Regions from separate parts of the Rhizobacter sp. P2_D12 genome, predicted to be linked through region 3. Evidence: predicted binding sites of a transcription regulator. Region 3 holds the regulator's gene; each other region holds the start of a gene.
The links. Region 3 encodes FliA, which starts transcription of late flagellar genes. Its sites were predicted from a motif close to CTAAAGTTTNNNNNNNNNNNGCCGNTA; they were not measured.

Region 1 (5,683 bases), on a different contig from region 3:
CCAGGTCGGCGGCGTAGCGGTCGCTCATGTCGTCCGGCAACGCGAAATCTGCCCGCATGACGCGGGCCGTGGTGCGCTCGCGCGGCGTCGTTTCCACCTTGGTCAGCACCACGCGCATGAAGGCAGCCTTGTCCTTCTGGCATTCGCGCAGGCCGTCGTCGAGGTAGCCGAACTGCGCCAGCTGGAAGCGGTGCTCGAACCAGCCCAGGTACCAGAACCAGTCGGTGTAGTACAGCCACGATTTCTCGTTCAGCGCCCGCAGGTGGGTCGGGTCCTGCCAGGCGGTGGGGGCGTGCTCGTACGGCACCTCGATGATGAAGCTGCCGCCGGTCTTCAGCAGCGCCAGGCAATTGCCCATCAGCTGCGGCAGGTCGGGCACGTGCTCGAGCACGTTGTTCGCGAACACCAGCTCGGCGCTGCCTTGCTGCAGCAGCATGTCGCCGCCATAGGACGAGCGGGCCTGCACCGGCCAGGTCACCGGCTGGCCCAGGTCGAGCACCAGGTCGGGCTGGGCGCGCTCGAGGATGTCGATGTTCAGCCAGCCCGGTTTGTAGTCCTTGCCCGAGCCGAGGTTGATGCGCAGCGGCTGCCAGGCCAGCTGCGGCCGGCGCTCCTGGTGCACCCGGCCGTAGCCGGCGGCGAAGGCCAGGATGTCGGCATAGGCCTCGACCGGATCGGTGGCCTCGAAGCGCTGCAGTTGCGCGCGCGCCTGCTCGAAGAACGCCGGCGTGCCGAAATGGCTGCCGAACATCTCCGCCAGGCTGGCCTCGTCGAACCAGGTCACGCAGTCTTCGAAGGCCGCATGCGGCCGCGTCTGCGCGCGGCGCTCGGACAGCACCGGCGTGCCCAGCGACAGGCAGTGCGACACGCGCGCCTGCTCGAAGCGGCTGGACGGGTAGAAGTGCAGGTTGACCACCGCCTTCGCCTGCAGGATCACCTCGTCGCGCTCGGGGCCGTATAGCGGCTGGTCGAACAGCGCGACGCGCCGGCCGCTGGCCTCGATGCGCTGCAGCATCTCGCGCCGGCGCTCGTTCATGCTGCCGATGAACAGCAGGTCGATCGGGCGCTCTTCCAGCGGCACGGCCTGCTCCGGCTTCAGGTAGGGCGCGTACAGCAGCGGGAACAGCGGCACGTCGTCGGCATGCGTCGTGTACGCGGCGATGTTGTCGGCGTCGTACTCGATTACCGCCGAGGCGGCCAGCAGCTTGACGTAGTCCTCGCCCAGCGCGGCGCCGCCGCGGCCCAGCTGCTCCAGATTCACGAACAGGCAGGTGTAGCGCTCGCGCAGCCCGGTGTCGAAGCCGAGGTGGGCGCCGAACACCAGGTTCACCGCGTCGTGGCGCAGCCGGTTCTTTGCCAGCGTCACGTTGGCGCCCAGGCGGCGGAACTGGTGGCGGAAGTAGCGCGCCTGGTCGAGGAAACCGAGCGAATGCACGTAGCCGGGCGGCTGCACGATGCTCAGGTGGATGTCGGGCAGGCCGTTCATGCGGGGGCTCCTTCGGCGGGCAGCGCGAGGTGGTCGGGCGGCAGGCCTTGCGACCAGCGCTCGGCCATCGCCCACAGCAGGCGGCCGAAGTCGCGCGTCCAGGTGTCGCTGTCGAACAGCGGCGCGGTGTCGCGGGCCGCGACCAGGTGGGCGCGCAGCGCGGCGCGGGCGGGCGCGTCGGCGGCCAGCGCGAGGATGCGGGCCTCGTAGTCGGCGATGCTCGGGCAGGCGAGCTGCGGCAGGCCCACCGCGGCCAGCAGGCTGGCCGCCACGCGCGACGCGAAGGTCTCGCCTTCGTACGTGACGACCGGCACGCCGGCCCACAGCGCATCGCTGGCGGTGGTGTGGCCGTTGCAGGGCCAGGTGTCGATGAACAGGTCGGCCAGCGCGAGCCGGCTCAGGTGCTCGCGCAGCCCGATCTTCGGCGCGAACACCAGGCGCTGCGGGTCGATGCCGCGCGCGGCGGCCTCGGCGCGCAGCTGGCCGGGCGCGTGCTCGTTCCACTGCAGCAGCCACAGCACGGCACCCGGCAGCCGGTGCAGCAGGCGGCACCAGCTGTCGAACACCTCGGGCGACAGCTTGAACGGCTGGTTGAAGCCGCACAGCACCAGCGCGTCCTCCGGCAGGCCGGCCTGGGCGCGGCTGTACGGGCCGGGCAGCGGGCGCTGGCGGTCGTTCGGCTGGTAGCAGCCGGGCATCAGCGCGAGCTTCTCGCTGTAGTGCGCGGCGTGCTCCAGCGGCGAGACGATCGCGTCGCCGATGAAGTAGTCGATGCCGTCGGCGCTGGCGGCACCGGTCGTGCCGGGGAAGCCGAGGAAGCTCGCCTGCACCGGCGCGGCGCGGTGCGCGAAGATCGGCAGGCGGCCGTCGCGCGTGTGGCCCTTCAGGTCGACCAGCACGTCGATGCCGTCGTGGCGCACCTGCTGGGCGACCTCGAGATCGCTGCGCCTGGCCACGTCGGCGAAGCGGTCGGCGCCGCGGCGCAGCCGCTCGCGCATCGGGCTGCCGTCCTCGGGGCCGTGCGAGTACAAGGTGATCTCGAAGCGGCTGCGGTCGAGCTTCTCGAACACCTCGGCCATCAGCACCGCGGTGGCATGCTGGTGGAAATCGGCGGAAACAAAGCCCACGCGCAGGCGCGCGGGCAGCGGGCGAGGCGCCAGCGGCGGCAGCGGCTCGACGCGCTGCACCTGGAAGCGCCAGCACGAGCGCGCGACGCGCAGCTGCGTGAGCGGATCGTCGGTCAGCGTGACCTGTGCGAACACCGAGGCCCAGCTGGCGGCGTCGTCCGGCAGCGCGGTGGCGCTGCGCTGCAGCGCAGCCACGTCGGCCTGCGCGTTCTGCCAGCGGCACAGCTCGCGTTCGACGAAGGCCAGCAGGCCCTGCGCCGCCAGGTCGCCGCTGCCCAGGCCCAGCACGAGCGCGGTGCGGAAGCACTCGGTGGCTTCGGTCTTCATGCCCAGCGAGTTGAACGACAGGCCGAGCCGGTAGTGCGACAGCGCATGGTCGACGTTGCGCGACAGCGCCTCGAACAGCGCGGCGATCGCCGCCTGGTGCTGGCCGGCATTGAACAGCGCTTCGCCCAGGTTCTGCCAATACTCGGCGCCGCGCGGCGTCTGCTCGGGTTGCTGCTGCAGGCAGCTCGCAGCCTCGGCATAGCGGTGCTGCGCACTCAGGCAGTCGGCCGCGATCATGCGGGCGATCGCATCGTCGGGCCGCAGCGCCAGCGCCTTCTGCGCGCTGGCCAAGGCCTTGTCGTGCGCGCCGTTCTTCATCTGCGCACGCGCGAGGTTCAGCAGGAACAGGTGGTCGCGCGGGTTGCGCTGGCTGGCGCGGTGGAAGGCGGTCTCGGCGCGCGCCCAGTCGCCGGCCTTGGCGTGGACCACGCCTTCCTCCCAGTCGCGCTGGGCGCTGCGGGCGGGGGACGACGGCTTGTGGGGCTTGGTATGCATCGCGAAATTCTAGGAAGCGCCCGTCGGGCGAAGCCGCGGAGATGCGCCGCGGATGCCTGCCAGTTCGGCGCTTGGACACATTCCGAAACGTCTTCGCAGACCCTCAAGTTCCGGCCGCAAATGCAGATAGATGCAGGGTCCCAGTCCCGTTGTTCGGGGGATTGCCCAGAAATTTTGGAGGGCAGGTCTCAAGTCCAGAAAGTGGCGGTCCGATAAAGCCTCCAACGGCGACGCAGAAACGGCGCCGGGGTCCGGCAGGCAACAAGAAAGCCGGGCGCAGCAAGCCGCACACCTGGGTGGGCGGTCGTTTAGGCAGAGAGGAAAGCGGTAGAGAAACCAATCTGCCGAGGCAATGCCGGCGCTCTCAGCCGGGTCTCAGTTCAACCGTTATTGGAGTTTTTCAAATGGCAATGTCAGTCAACACCAACGTCACGTCGCTGAATGCACAACGCAATCTGTCGACCACCCAGAACTCGCTGTCGACCGCGATGCAGCGCCTGTCTTCCGGCCTGCGCGTCAACAGCGCCAAGGACGACGCCGCCGGCCTCGCGATCTCGGAGCGCATGGGCGCCCAGGTCCGCGGCATGAACGTCGCGATCCGCAACGCCAACGACGGCATCTCGCTGGCGCAGACCGCTGAAGGCGCGCTGGGCAAGGTCGGCGACTCGCTGCAGCGCATGCGTGAACTGGCTGTCCAGGCCCGCAACGGCACGAACGGCGACAGCGACAAGGATTCGCTGAACAAGGAATTCCAGCAGCTGAGCGCGGAAATCACCCGCGTGCTGGGCGGCACGACCTTCAACGGCATCGCCATCATCGGCGCCAGCGCCGGTGCCAAGGACTTCCAGATCGGTGCCAACACCACGACCAACGACGTCATCACCGTGACGACGACCGACATGACGGCCGATGCCAGCATCACCGCCGTGACGGCCAACACCGTGGTGATCGACAGCACGACGAACTCGGCTTCGCTGAAGACCGTCATCGACAACATCGACGGCGCGATCGACAAGGTGAACAGCGAGCGCGCCATGTACGGTGCGGCGCAGAACCGCTTCGACTCGGTGATCTCGAACCTGCAGACCTCGGTCGAGAACCAGTCGGCTGCCAAGAGCCGCATCACCGACGCCGACTTCGCGTCCGAAACGTCGAACCTGTCGCGGGCCCAGATCCTGCAGCAGGCCGGCACGGCGATGGTGGCGCAAGCCAACCAGCTGCCGCAGCAAGTGCTGTCGCTGCTGAAGTAAGCCGCCAGGCTCGCTTCCAAGGCCCCGCCCGGGAAACCGGGCGGGGCTTTTTCGTTTCGCGGCTCGAATTGGCGGGTCAGACCGGCTCATTTCCCGGTTTAGGACCGCTCCAGTTCTCGGAACAATCACTTCCACAGGTTCCTCGCCCGGGATCTGCGGTCCGGATCCACTGAAGGATGCTGACGGGGCGGTGTGCAGCAGCACACCTTTCATGTCGGTGACCAACGGTGATTCGCGCCGGGTCTGACGCAGGGCATCACCCCCCTGCGGCAAGCGCCGGCGCATTTCGCCGGGAGTCATTGATTCTTGAGGAGTGCTTCATGCCACAAACCATCAACACGAACATCGTTTCGCTGAATGCGCAACGAAACCTGAATTCATCCCAGTCCGCGCTGGCCGTCTCGATGCAGCGCCTGTCGTCCGGCTTGCGCGTCAACTCCGCCAAGGACGACGCCGCGGGCCTGGCCATCGCCGAACGCATGAACGCGCAGGTGCGCGGCATGAACGTCGCGGTGCGCAATGCCAACGACGGCATCTCGCTGGCGCAGACCGCTGAAGGTGCGCTGTCCAAGGTGGGCGACGCGCTGCAGCGCATGCGCGAACTGTCGGTGCAGGCTCGCAACTCGACCAACAGCGGCAGCGACAAGGACTCCCTGAACAAGGAATTCCAGCAGCTGTCGGCCGAAATCGGCCGCGTGCTCGCCGGCACCACGTTCAACGGCCAGCCGATCCTCGCGTCGACCGGCGTCCAGACCTTCCAGGTCGGCGCCAACACGACGGTCAACGACACGATCGACATCAACACCGTCGACCTGACGGTCGATGCCTCGATCACCGCGGTGACCGCGGCGACGACCGTGATCGACAGCACGACCGACTCGACGATGCTCGCGACCGTGATCGACAGCATCGACCAGGCGCTGAACCTGGTGAACGACACCCGCGCCACCTACGGTGCGAGCCAGTCGCGCTTCGATTCGGTGATCTCCAACCTGCAG
Region 2 (5,683 bases), on a different contig from region 3:
GCGCTCGGCCGGCAGGCCCATGAAGCGCAGCGCCTCGAGGTTGGCGTACGCATAGCGCCAGTCGCGACCGACCACGGCGACGCGGGTGTTGATGTGCTCCAGCAGCACGGCCATCAGCACCGGGTCGAGCGTGGGCAGCGCCGGCGGGTGCTCGCCCCACCTCGTGTCCGCCCAGCGCAACTCTCTTTCGTCTGTCATGACCAGCCTCGTCCGATCGACAGCGGGATCCTGTTCATGCGAAACCGAGCACCACGCGGCGCGTCATCGCCGATTTCTTCTCGATCTTGGTCACCACCACCGCGCCGATGTCGGCGGTGTTGGCGACGTGCGTGCCGCCGCAGGGCTGCAGGTCGACGCCTTCGATCTCCAGCACGCGCACGCGGCCCAGCCCGCGCGGCGGCTGCACGCTCATGCTGCGCACGAGGCCAGGGTTGGCATCCAGCTCGTCCTCGCTGATCCAGCGGTGGCGCACCGGGTGGGCCTCGGCCACCAGGCGGGCGATGCCGGCGCTCAGCGTCTCCTTGTCGAGCGGCTCGGTCATGTGGAAATCGAGCCGCGCCGAGTCGGCGGTGATCGAGCAGCCGTCGACCTGGTGCGGCACCAGCGCGCACAGCAGGTGCGTCGCGGTGTGGAAGCGCATGTGGCGCGCGCGCCGCTGGCGGTCGATGCGGGCCGTCACCGGCTGGCCGACGGCCAGGCTGGCCAGCAGCGCCTCCTGCCCAGGCGCCGGCACGTGGACGATCTCGCCCGGCGCGGCGCCCTTGCGCGTGTCGGCGACCTGCAGCACGCGCCCGTCGGGCAACTGCAGCTCGCCGCGGTCGCCGGCCTGGCCGCCGCCCAGCGGATAGAACACGGTGCGGTCGAGCTGCACGCCCTGCGCGTCCAGCACGGTGATGCGGGCCTCGCAGTGGTCCAGGGAGGCGTCTTCGCGGAACAGTTCTTCGGTCATGGCGGCAGGCGGGTGGATCGTTGCAGCAGACCCGACATCATGCCGTCAACCGGCTTCGGAGATGAAGCGGCGCAGCACTTGAAACGCGTCGTCGGGTTTCTCGCGCCAGGCGCCGTGGCCGATGCCGGGGAAGGCGTGGAACTGCATCCACTGCGGCGGCAGCGCCTCGGCGATGTCGCGGGCGTCTTCCAGCGGGCACACCGGGTCGAGCTCGCCGGCCATCACCAGCACCGGGCAGCGGGCTTGCGCCAGGCCGGGCAGCAAGTTCATCTGCTGCTGTTCGCCGCGGATGAAGGCCTGCAGGATCTCGGGGGCGGTGAAGCGCCACGGCCCCAGGTCGGTACGGCCGACGAGGCTCGGGTTGTAGAGCGGCTTGCACACCTGCTGGTAGACGGCGGTGTTGGCCTCGCTCGGGTCGGCCCAGAAGCGTTCGGCGATGCGGCGCGCCTCGGGGCCGCCGAGCTGCTCGAACATCGCCAGCTTGCGCGGCATCGCCATGCTGCCGGCGGTGCTGGACAGGATCACCTTGGCCGCGTGCGCCGGGTGGCGGGCGATGTAGCGCTGCGCGACGAAGCCGCCGAACGACTGGCCGAGCACGATGGGCTTGACGACGCCGAGCGCGTCGCACAGGCGCACCACGTCGTCGGCCCAGGTGTCCAGCGTCCATTCGCTGCTCGGGCGACGGTCGCTCAGGCCGTGGCCGCGGTGGTCGTAGTAGACGACCTGGGCCAGGTCGGCCAGGCGCGAGAACGCCGGCTTGAACGCGACGTGGTCGAAGCCGGGGCCGCCGTGCAGCAGCACCAGGGTGGGTTTCTCGCGAACGGTGTCGCCTTCAGGGATGAGGCCGGGGCCTTCGACGTCCACAAACAGCCGCACACCGGGCTCGATTTCGATTCGCATCAGCGGATCTTATATGGCCCCCCAGTCGCTTCGCTCCTGCCCCCAAGGGGCGCCTCCCAGCGGCCCGGCAAAGCCGGCTCCGCGGGAGTGGCTTGATGGGTCGCGCGCTACGCTCGCTCTGGTGTCGTGTGGGGCGGTGCCGGATTGGAGCAAACGCAGCACGCGACCCATCAAGCAACGCGCCGGGGAACTGGCTTTGCCAGGCCCCTGGTGTGGCGCCCCTTGGGGGCAGGAGCGAAGCGACTGGGGGGCTGTTCAGCCGCCCAGCATGCGCTGGCGCTTCTGGGTCTGGTCGATGTAGCGCTGCAGCAGCCGCGCCACGTCGTGGCCGGGGTTGACGATCTCGCAGCCCAGGCGCACGCCGCGCGATTCCGGGTTCAGCGAGGTCACGTGCTGCAGCCGCAGCGCCACGCTGAGGCGGGTGTCCACGTCCAGGTCCATCTGCACGCCGTTCAGCACCACGCCGGGTTGCAGCGGCGGCACGTCGTCGGGCAGGAACAGCGCGCAGCCGCCGATGCTGACGTCCAGCACCCGCAGCGCGAGCGGCATCTCGTGGATCGCCGGATGGCGCACGCGCGCCGTCGGCGTGCTGCGCAGCAACGGGCGCACCCGGTAGCCGTTGCGGCGCTGGAAGCGGAACAGCTCGCGCGGCAGCGCGCAGTTCAGCACCGCATTGCGGCCGCTGTGCACCATCACCAGGCCGGTCGCGTCGAACTGCACCTTGATGCTGTCGAGGTAGGCGACGACGACCGCGTCCTCCGATTCGATCAGGGCCTGCACCTGGTTGCTTTCGGCCTCGGCGCTGAAGCTGATCAGGCCGCGTGCCGGGTCCACCGACCACAGCGTCGTCGTGTAGACCGAGCCGTCGCTGCCGTTCAGGTTGACGAGCAGGTTGCCATCCTGCAGGCGCTTGAGCATCGCCAGCACCTCGGGCACCGCCGTGATGCGAAAGTCCTCCAGCCCGCCATGGGCGGCAGACAGGGCGTCCAGCGGCATCGGCAAGGTGTCCAAGCTCATGCTCTTCTCCGTTCGGCATCGGGCCCGTGCGCACGGGCCTTCCGCTCAAGGGGTGCTCAGTGGACGGTTTTCGGCTTGCCGGCCAGCAGCGCGTCCAGGTCTTCCAGCCAGGGTTCGGCCAGGTGGCGGATCTCGGCGTCGTTCACCAGGATACGCTGCATGATGCGCGACTTCAGCTGCGCCTCTTCCGAATCCAGCGGGCGCTGGGCGGCAGCATGCTTGAGCTGGGAGATCAGCACGGCGCAGGCGCCTTCGAGCTTGACCACGTGGTCCCAGTTGCCGACGCGTGCCGCCTCCAGCATGTCCTGGCTGGCGCGCTCGATCGCCTCGTAGTAGTTCAACAGGGCCTTGTTCATGGGGTGGTCTCCGCTCTCGTTCGACCGGTCGATCTGGCTGTAGGTTTTCATCATGGTGGTGTTCGTTCAGGCGGCGGTCTTCATCGAGATCTCGGCCCACGCGCTGCGCAGGGGCTCGACCAGCTGGGCACATTCCTCCAGCGCCGCTTCGTCGCTGTGCAGGTTGGCCTGCGTCAGGCGCAGCGCCATGTAGGCATACAGCTCGTTCAGGCTGGCGGCGAGCTGGCCGCCGTCCTTCAGGTTCAGCCCGCCCTTCAGGCCTTCCTCGACGATGCGCACGGCGCGCCCGATGGCACGTCCCTTGGCCTCGATGTTGCCGGCACGGATCGCGCCGCGGGCCTGGGCCAGGCAATCGACCAGGCCGTCGAACAGCATCGCGATCAGCTGGTGCGGCGAGGCGCCGTCGACGCCGGTGCTGACCTGCACATCCTGGTAGGTCTGGCGGCGGCCGAAGGGCGATGCGGCGTAGGCGGGAGCGAACATGTCGTTGGCTTTCTGCGTCGTGACTGGATGCACTGTTTATCGGCCCGGCCCGGGCAGCCTTTAGCCCGATGGAACCGCCTGAAACAGGGCCCATTTCGCCCTCAAGTGAAACCAGGCGTGAGCGCGGCGGAATGAGGCTTCGACAAGCTCAGCCCGAACGGCAGTGTGCGCCGGCTTCGACAAGCTCAGCCCGAACGGAGCAGTGCAAGCGCAGCGAAGCACCCATCAAGCAACGCGCCGGGATCCGGCTTTGCCGGGCCCAGGCGTGGCGCCCCTTGGGGGCAGGAGCGAAGCGACTGGGGGGCTAACTACTCTTGTTCCAGYTGGCGATCTGCTGCGTGATGTAGGTGCTCAGCGTGTTCAGGCCGGCCATCTTGGTGTCCAGCGCCGTGTACTGCGCGCGCAGCCGCTTCTCGGTGTCCGTCATCCGCGTGGTGATGTCGTCCTGCCGGCCCTCGTTGTCCTTCAGCGTGCTGTTCAGCCCGGCGGTGCGGGTGGCCAGCGCGCCGTCGGTGCCCAGGACCTGGTCGCCCAGCGCGCGCAGCTTCTGCGCGAAGCCATCGTTCGCCGAATCGGCCACGTCGCTGTTCGCGAAGGCCTTCTTCATCTCGGGCAGGTTGGCCAGCGCGCTGTTCAGCTTGGTGTCGCTCACCTTCAGCGTGCCGTCGGTCTGGATCTCGAGGCCCATCGACGACAGCGTCGGAAAGGCGCTCGAGGCCGTCCCGGTCCCCGTCAGCATCGAACGCAGCTGGCGCTGCAGCGACACCGCCGTGCTGTCGCCCTGCAGCGTGCCGGCGGTCTTGGTCGCGTCGTCGTACTTGGTCTGGCTCTTCAACAGCGAGGACAGCCCGTTGTAGGCCGCCACGAAGCTGGTGATCGCACTCTTGATCGAGGTGTTGTCCTGGGCCACGCTGACCTGCACGTCGCCGGTCGTGACCTTCTGCAGGTTCATCGTCAGGCCCTGCACCACGTCGTTCAGCGTGTTGCTGGCCGAGGTGATGTCCAGCCCGTTGATCTTCGCCTTGGCATCGGCGGCCGTCTGCGTGCGCGTCATTGCCGCCGAGCCGTCGGTCGCGTCGTACGCGAACGCCGACGGGCCGCTGCCGCTGGCCGTCACCCGAAAGCCGTTGGCGACGCCGGTGGACGTCGACGACAGCACCAGGCGGGCACCGCTGGAATCGGTCACGATGGACGCGGACACGCCACCGCCCGCCGCATTGATCTTGTCGCGCACGTCGGCCAGCGTGTCGGTCGCGCTGATCGCGATGTTCATCGAATTGATGGTCGCGCGGGCCTTGAAGCCCGGCTCGCCCACGTCCCAGCTGCCCACGTCGATGGTGAGCGATCCCTCACCGACGACGGAGCTGGTCGATGCGAAGCTGGTGCTGGCCACCGACTGCGACGCGGCCAGGCTCTGCACGCTGACCGCGTAGTTGCCGGCGGCCGCGCTGCTGCCGCTGGACACCGTGATCGCCGAGGTGTCGGCCGAGGTGGCCGTGGTCGCGCTCCAGGTCGCCGACTTGGTCAGCGCCAGCGCGGCGTCGCGGAAACCGGAGACGGACGACTGCACCGAGCCGTACGCCGAGATCTTGGTCTGGATCTTGGTCGCTTCGGTCTGGAGCTGCGTGACCGGAAGCTTTTCGACCGCCATCAACTTGGTGATGATGGATTCGACGTCCAGTCCGCTGCCTATCCCTGCTGAAGTAACTGATGCCATGGCCGGAACCTTTCGGAAGAGTGGACGGCAAGCGGAGGAAGCCTCGCTGCCACAGTCCTAAAAGAAGGATGGGCCCCCCAACGGGGAGTCCGATATCGCGTGTATCGGATGTTCGGCGATGCAACTTGAGGGCCGGGCGCGGATTTTTTTCCGGCGCCGCGCCGTCCCGTCCGGATTCTTCAGCCCTTCAGCAGCTGCAGCACCTGCTGCGGCAGCTGGTTGGCCTGGGCCACCATCGCGTTGCCGGCCTGCTGCAGGATC
Region 3 (5,683 bases):
AAGTCGCCGGCAGGCGGGCCGATACACCGTGCATGTTGAAAGGCCGGGGCATCTGTCCCGCCCCAAGGAGTCCTTCATGAGCATCAAGATCGGCCATCACGCAGAAGCAGCAGCCCCCGCGCAAGCGGTGGGTGCGGCCTCGCAGAAGCAGGCAGCTCCGGCCAAGCAGGCCGAAGCGGTCGCCCCGGTCGCCGGCAAGCCCGAAGCCAGCACGACCGTCTCGCTGTCGAGCGCGGCATCGATGGGCGGCACGACGTCGGCCACGGCCGACTTCGACGCCGACAAGGTCAAGCGCATTTCCGACGCGATCGAGAACGGCACGTTCAAGGTCAACCCGGAAGCCATCGCCGACAAGTTGATCGCCAACGCCAACGAGGTGCTGGGCAAGGTGTCGAGCTGAGCACCATGCAGCATCCGGTGATTCCCGCGTACGAAACCACGCCCGAGCTTGAGACGACGCTCGGCGCGGTCGAGACCCAACTGGCTTCGCTGGGCGAAGCGCTGCGCTCGCGCGACAGCGACGCCATCGACCTGCATGCCACCGAACTGCACCGCTCGCTCGCGCGCGCGGTGGACCATTTCACGCTGGCGGCCCGCAACGGCCCGGTGCCGACGCCGCTGCGCGAGCGGCTGATGATGGCCGGCGGGCTGGTGGCGGCGCAGCGCGAGTCGCTGGCGCGTGCCACGGCCGCACTGGACCGCGCGATCGACGTGCTGATGCCGCGCGAGCGGCCGGCGGCGGTGTATTCCGCGATGGGGTCCGGTGACCGCGGTCGCGGCGGCGTGATTCAAGCTTGAATGACGGTCCCGGATTGGCATCCGGGCTACCCATCTCGTGGCCCGGATGCCAATCCGGGTTTCGTCGGTCACTTCGCCGTGAACGGCACCCGATACAACCACACCGGCCGGCCATCCGGACAGGTGTGACGCGCCGCAGCGCGCAACCCCTGCGCCTCGAACTCCAGGCTCGCCAGCCAGGCGCCCGCGCGCAACTGTCGCTGCGCCTTCTCCACCGCCCGTCCCATGCTCTCCGGCCGCTGGAACAGGTAGACCATCTCGTACGCTGACCAGTCCGCGGCCCAGATGTCGGCCCGCGTGACCCGCGCCGGAATGCCCGACACGCGGCAGCGCAACGCGCAAGCCAGCCGCAGCGGCCAGCTCCATTCCATGCCGTCGAGCCGCGCCGTCGGGTACGCGGCGTGCAGTTCGCGCAAGCCATCCCCCAGCCCGCAGCCGGCATCGACGACCCGCGCCCCGTCCGGCAACGGTGCGAGCCGCGCCAGCCCGTCCAGCGCGCCGCGCGGCGTCGGGAACACCGGCGCATCGCGCCAGGCATGCAAGGGGTAGATCGCCAGCAGGACGGCCAGCGGCAGCAGCCAGGCCCAGGCCGGCAACGCACCGGCCAAGCCCGAGGCCAGCAAGGACAGCGGAAAGCCGAGTGCAACGAACACCCGCCGCCAGCGCGTGCCGGCGGTCAGCGCAAGCACGCCGCCGAGCCCGGTCGCGAGCAGCAGCGCCACGCTCCCCGGCACATCGAGATGCCGCAGCCCAACGAACAATGCCCAGGCCAGGGCCCAGGCGGTCAGTGCCGGCAGCGGCCAGATCACGTCTAGAAGTTGAACGCCAGCCGCACGCCGCCCCAGTGCCGGCCCTGCACCGTGATCGGCGCCGCGGCTTCCTTCAGCAGCACGAACTGGCCGCCGCCCATGTCGCGGCGGTAGGTCTGCAGCAGGAACGGGCGCTGGTTGCGCGCCGACGCCAGGCCGGTGCGGTCGTTGAAGATGCGGCGGTAGCGGCTGTTGGCCGTGTCCCAGGCCAGGTCGCCGCGCTGCGGGTGGCAGTACTTCTTGTTGTGCGTCGCGACGTAGCCGTTGCGGTCGACCGAGATGCAGAACACCACCTTCGGGCTCAGCGCCAGCACGCGCTCCTGCACCTGCGGGAACAAGCGGTCGGCCAGCTCGACGAAACGCGTCAGGTGCTGCGCCGGGCTGGTGCCGGCCAGCGGCTTGTACTGCTCGTCGAACAGGTCGGCCAGCGAGATCGTCTGCGTGCGCACCGAATCCTCGAGCAGCTTGCCGATCTGCGCGGCCGCGTCCATCGCGGCCTGGATGAATGGCGTGTCCTCGGTCTCGATGCCGCATTCGGCCACCAGCTCGATCAGGTGCTCGGAGACCTTCAGGAAGGCCTCGCTGCGGCGCATCGCGCTGTCGAGCGCGGACGTGGTCTGCTGGATCTCCGACTGCATCGTGCCCATCTGCGCGTTGACGCCGTCGCAGATCTGGCGGCTTTGCGCGGCCGCCGCGGTGATGCTGGCGACACCGGCCTCCACGTCGGCCAGCGCCTTGTGGAACCCGCCCTGCTCCGCACCGCCCGGGCGCGACTGGATCTCGCGCGACAAGGCCTCGATGCGCGTGTCCAGGTCGCCCACCGTCCTCATGATGGCCTTGGACGAGCCCTCGACCTTCGAGGCCAGGTCCTTCACCGCATCGGCGACCACGCCGAAGCCGCGCCCGGCCTCGCCGGCGCGCTTGGCCTCGACCGAGGCGTTGAACGCCACCAGCCGGGTCTGCAAGGCGATCTGCGTGATCTCGCCGGCGGCCTCGGCCACCTGGCGCAGCGTGTCGACGATGCCCGACACCTCGGTGCCGACGGCCTCGACCGCCTCGCGCGCGCGGCCGACCGCATCCAGGCTGCCGGACGTCACGTCGCCGATCGCCTGCTGGGCCCGCGTGATCTCGCCCAGCTGGCCGGCCAGCACGCTGACGGCCTGGGCCTGGCGCGTCGACACCTTGCTGGCGTCGTCGAGCAGGCCGCGCACCTCGGCCGCGTCGCGGCCCACGCTGGACGCCTGCTTGCCGATGGACTGCACGGCGGCGCGCAGATCGGGGCCGGTGTGCTCGACCAGCGGCTCGATCGGCTGCGTGTCGGGCGCCTTCCTGAACATGGCAAACATGGGGTCTCTTTTCTTTTGGATCACCATTCGCGCAGCTTCACGCGAAGCCGGGCGATGGACTGGCTGTGCAGCTGGCAGACGCGCGATTCGGTCACCTTCAGCACGGCCGCGATTTCCTTCAGGTTCATGTCGTGCTCGTAGTACATGCTCATCACGTACTGCTCGCGCTCGGGCAGCGTCTTGATGCCTTCGACCAGGGCCTCGCGCATGCGCTGGTCCTGCAGCTGCGCGAGCGGGTTCAGGCCTTCGTCGGCGACGTGCCGGTCGAGGTAGTCATTGTCGCCATCGTCGCCCGACATGTCCTCCAGGTAAACCAGCTGGGTGCCGCGCACCTTGCCCAGCAGTTCCTGGTATTCGGCCAGCGTGACGCCCATCTCGCGGGCGATCTCGCTCTCGGCGGGCGCGCGGCCGAGCCTCTGCTCGAGCTTGTGCACCGCCGATTCGATGGTGCGCTGCTGCTTGCGCGTGCCGCGCGACAGGTAATCGTTGCCGCGCAGCTCGTCGAGCATCGCGCCGCGGATGCGCTGCGTCGCGAAGGTCTCGAACTGCACGCCCTGGGCCGCGTCGAAGCGGCTCAGCGCGTCGGTCAGGCCGATCATGCCGACCTGGATCAGGTCGTCGATCTCGACGTTGGCAGGCAGCTTGGCGATCATCTGGTGCGCGAGTCGGCGCACCAGCGGGCTGTACTGCTTGAGCATCGTGTTGACGTCGAGTTGGCCTTTGGCGGTGTACATGGGGTCAGCTCCGGGGGAATTCAGTTCAGGGCCTGTTGCGGAAACTCGCGGTACACCGGGTGGCCGGTGTGCAGGCTGGTTTCGGCAGCGGCAGGCTGCAGCACGTCGCGGGCCCAGCGGCGCAGGGCTTGCGGCGGCGGATCGTTGACGTCGGATGCGGGATCGATGTGCATCCAGTCGCGCAGCACGGCGCCCAGGAAGCCATCGGCACAGGAAGCGATCTGCTGCGCGATGCGTTCGGCACGCGGCGAGCTCGGCGCGGCGCCCAGCAGCAGGTCGTGCACCAGCAGGCCGGCGCGCTGCGTCAGCAGCTTCATCGCGGCATAGGCGTGGGTCACGCTGGCGGGGCGGTCGTCGGCCAGCAGCAGCGGGCGGGCCTCGCTGCGCATGAAGAGGCGGCACAGGTCGGTCTCGGTGGCGTGCACCAGCACCACGTCGGCATGCGGCGCGGCGTCGGCCGCGGCGTGCAGGAAGTTGGCGGTGCTGCCGTGCGCATCGACGTAGCGCAGCGGCAGGCCGCGCGCGGCCAGGTACGACACCTGGTGCGACAGCGGCTCGACGCAGCCGGTCAGGCCGACGGCCGTCAGCTCGGCCGGGGCCGGCGCGCGGTCGGACGCGTCGATCACCAGCACGTGGGCGCCGAGCTCGCCGAAGGCGGTGCACAGGCGTTCCAGCATCACGCCGCCGAACGCCATGTTCGGGTTGGCGACCACCGGCACGAAACGCACGCGCGTCTGGCCGAACAGCTGGCGCAGGCCGTGGGCCTGGTCTTGCGGGAACGAGGAGTCGTAGGCGTCGTGCATGGGGCGCTGTGGACGGTCGTGGGGTTTGTTGTTCTGCTCGATCGAACGGTGCGGATCAGGCGTGCAGGGAACCGCGCGTGCGCAGCACCGGCTGGCGCGCCGTGAAGATCAGGTTCACGTCGTCGGCATCCATGCGGTAGGCGCTGCCGGTGTTGGCGCGCAGCGCGCGATGCACCAGCGCGTGGGCCGACAGGCGGTGCCAGTCTTCCGGCACGCGCTGGCCGTTGGCGACGCCGACGACCTTCAGCTTGTGGCGGATCAGCGCGTCCAGCGCCGGGGCCAGCTTGACGGCTTCGTCGAGCTTGGACAGCACGATGCCTTTGCAGGCGGCGGCGCGGTAGGACACCATCACGTCCTCGATGGTCTCGCCCTGGGCGGCGGCGTTCACGACCAGCAGCTTCTGGATCGAGCGGTGGGCCAGCATGTCCAGCAGCTCGCGGGTGCGGCTGTCGCGCTGCGCCATGCCGGCGGTGTCGATCAGCACCATCTTCTTGGCCGCCAGCAGTTCCAGCAGGTCTTCGAGCGAGGCGCGGTCGTGCGCGGTGTGCACCGGCACGCCGAGGATGCGGCCATAGGCGCGCAGCTGTTCGTGGGCGCCGACCCGGTAGGCATCGAGCGTGATCAGGCCGAGGTTGGCGGCGCCGTGCTTGGTGGCGAAGGCGGCGGCGATCTTGGCGGCGCTGGTGGTCTTGCCGACGCCGGTGGAGCCGATCAGCGCGTAGACGCCGCCCTGGTCTTCGAGCGCGGCCTCGTTCTCGCCGGTCAGCAGGTTGCGCTCGAGGATGTTGGCGGCCCAGGCGGTCTCGTCGCTGACGTCGTTGGGCAGGCTTTCGGCCAGCTTGCGGATCAGCGCCGGCGAGAAGCCGCTGTCGAGCAGCTTCTGGATCAGCAGCGCCTGGGCGGGCTGGCGCTGCAGCTTCTCCATGAACGCCAGCGCGCCGAAGCGCTCTTCGATCAGGCCCTTCATCGAGCGCAGCTCGTTCATCATGTCCTGCTGGTCGCGGCGCGCGCTGGCATTGACCGTGGAGCGGGCATCGGCCAGCGAGACCACGGGGGCGGCCGGCACCGGCGCGGGAGCATAGGCGGGGGCAGCGGCATGGGCCTGCGCCTGGGCGTGTGCGTGTGCGTGTGCGTGTGCCTGGGCCTGTGCGTGGGCTTGTGCGGCGGCGGCCTGTTGCTGCTGCACGCGGATC

Region 1: a site for FliA is predicted at 3,648-3,674, ahead of AC1DYN_RS18520 (flagellin domain-containing protein). Genes of this name have one in related genera too.
Region 2: a site for FliA is predicted at 3,743-3,769, ahead of fliS (flagellar export chaperone FliS). Genes of this name have one in related genera too.

What each region holds. Positions count from the first base shown of each region.
Region 1 covers NZ_JBFUEB010000055.1:1,574-7,256, forward strand. The annotation lists gene AC1DYN_RS18510 (class I SAM-dependent methyltransferase) at 1-1,486, opposite strand, end outside; gene AC1DYN_RS18515 (O-linked N-acetylglucosamine transferase, SPINDLY family protein) at 1,483-3,435, opposite strand; gene AC1DYN_RS18520 (flagellin domain-containing protein) at 3,840-4,685, shown strand; gene AC1DYN_RS18525 (flagellin N-terminal helical domain-containing protein) at 5,006-5,683, shown strand, end outside.
Region 2 covers NZ_JBFUEB010000055.1:7,343-13,025, reverse strand. The annotation lists gene AC1DYN_RS18560 (hybrid sensor histidine kinase/response regulator) at 1-198, opposite strand, end outside; gene AC1DYN_RS18555 (alanyl-tRNA editing protein) at 233-949, opposite strand; gene AC1DYN_RS18550 (alpha/beta fold hydrolase) at 995-1,849, opposite strand; gene AC1DYN_RS18545 (flagellar brake protein) at 2,105-2,866, opposite strand; gene AC1DYN_RS18540 (flagellar protein FliT) at 2,923-3,222, opposite strand; gene fliS (flagellar export chaperone FliS) at 3,289-3,705, opposite strand; gene fliD (flagellar filament capping protein FliD) at 4,010-5,422, opposite strand; gene AC1DYN_RS18525 (flagellin N-terminal helical domain-containing protein) at 5,602-5,683, opposite strand, start outside.
Region 3 covers NZ_JBFUEB010000008.1:88,339-94,021, forward strand. The annotation lists gene flgM (flagellar biosynthesis anti-sigma factor FlgM) at 77-400, shown strand; gene AC1DYN_RS04335 (hypothetical protein) at 406-798, shown strand; gene AC1DYN_RS04340 (class I SAM-dependent methyltransferase) at 867-1,607, opposite strand; gene AC1DYN_RS04345 (methyl-accepting chemotaxis protein) at 1,610-2,953, opposite strand; gene AC1DYN_RS04350 (RNA polymerase sigma factor FliA) at 2,974-3,687, opposite strand; gene AC1DYN_RS04355 (MinD/ParA family ATP-binding protein) at 3,708-4,490, opposite strand; partial or broken gene flhF (flagellar biosynthesis GTPase FlhF) at 4,546-5,683, opposite strand, start outside.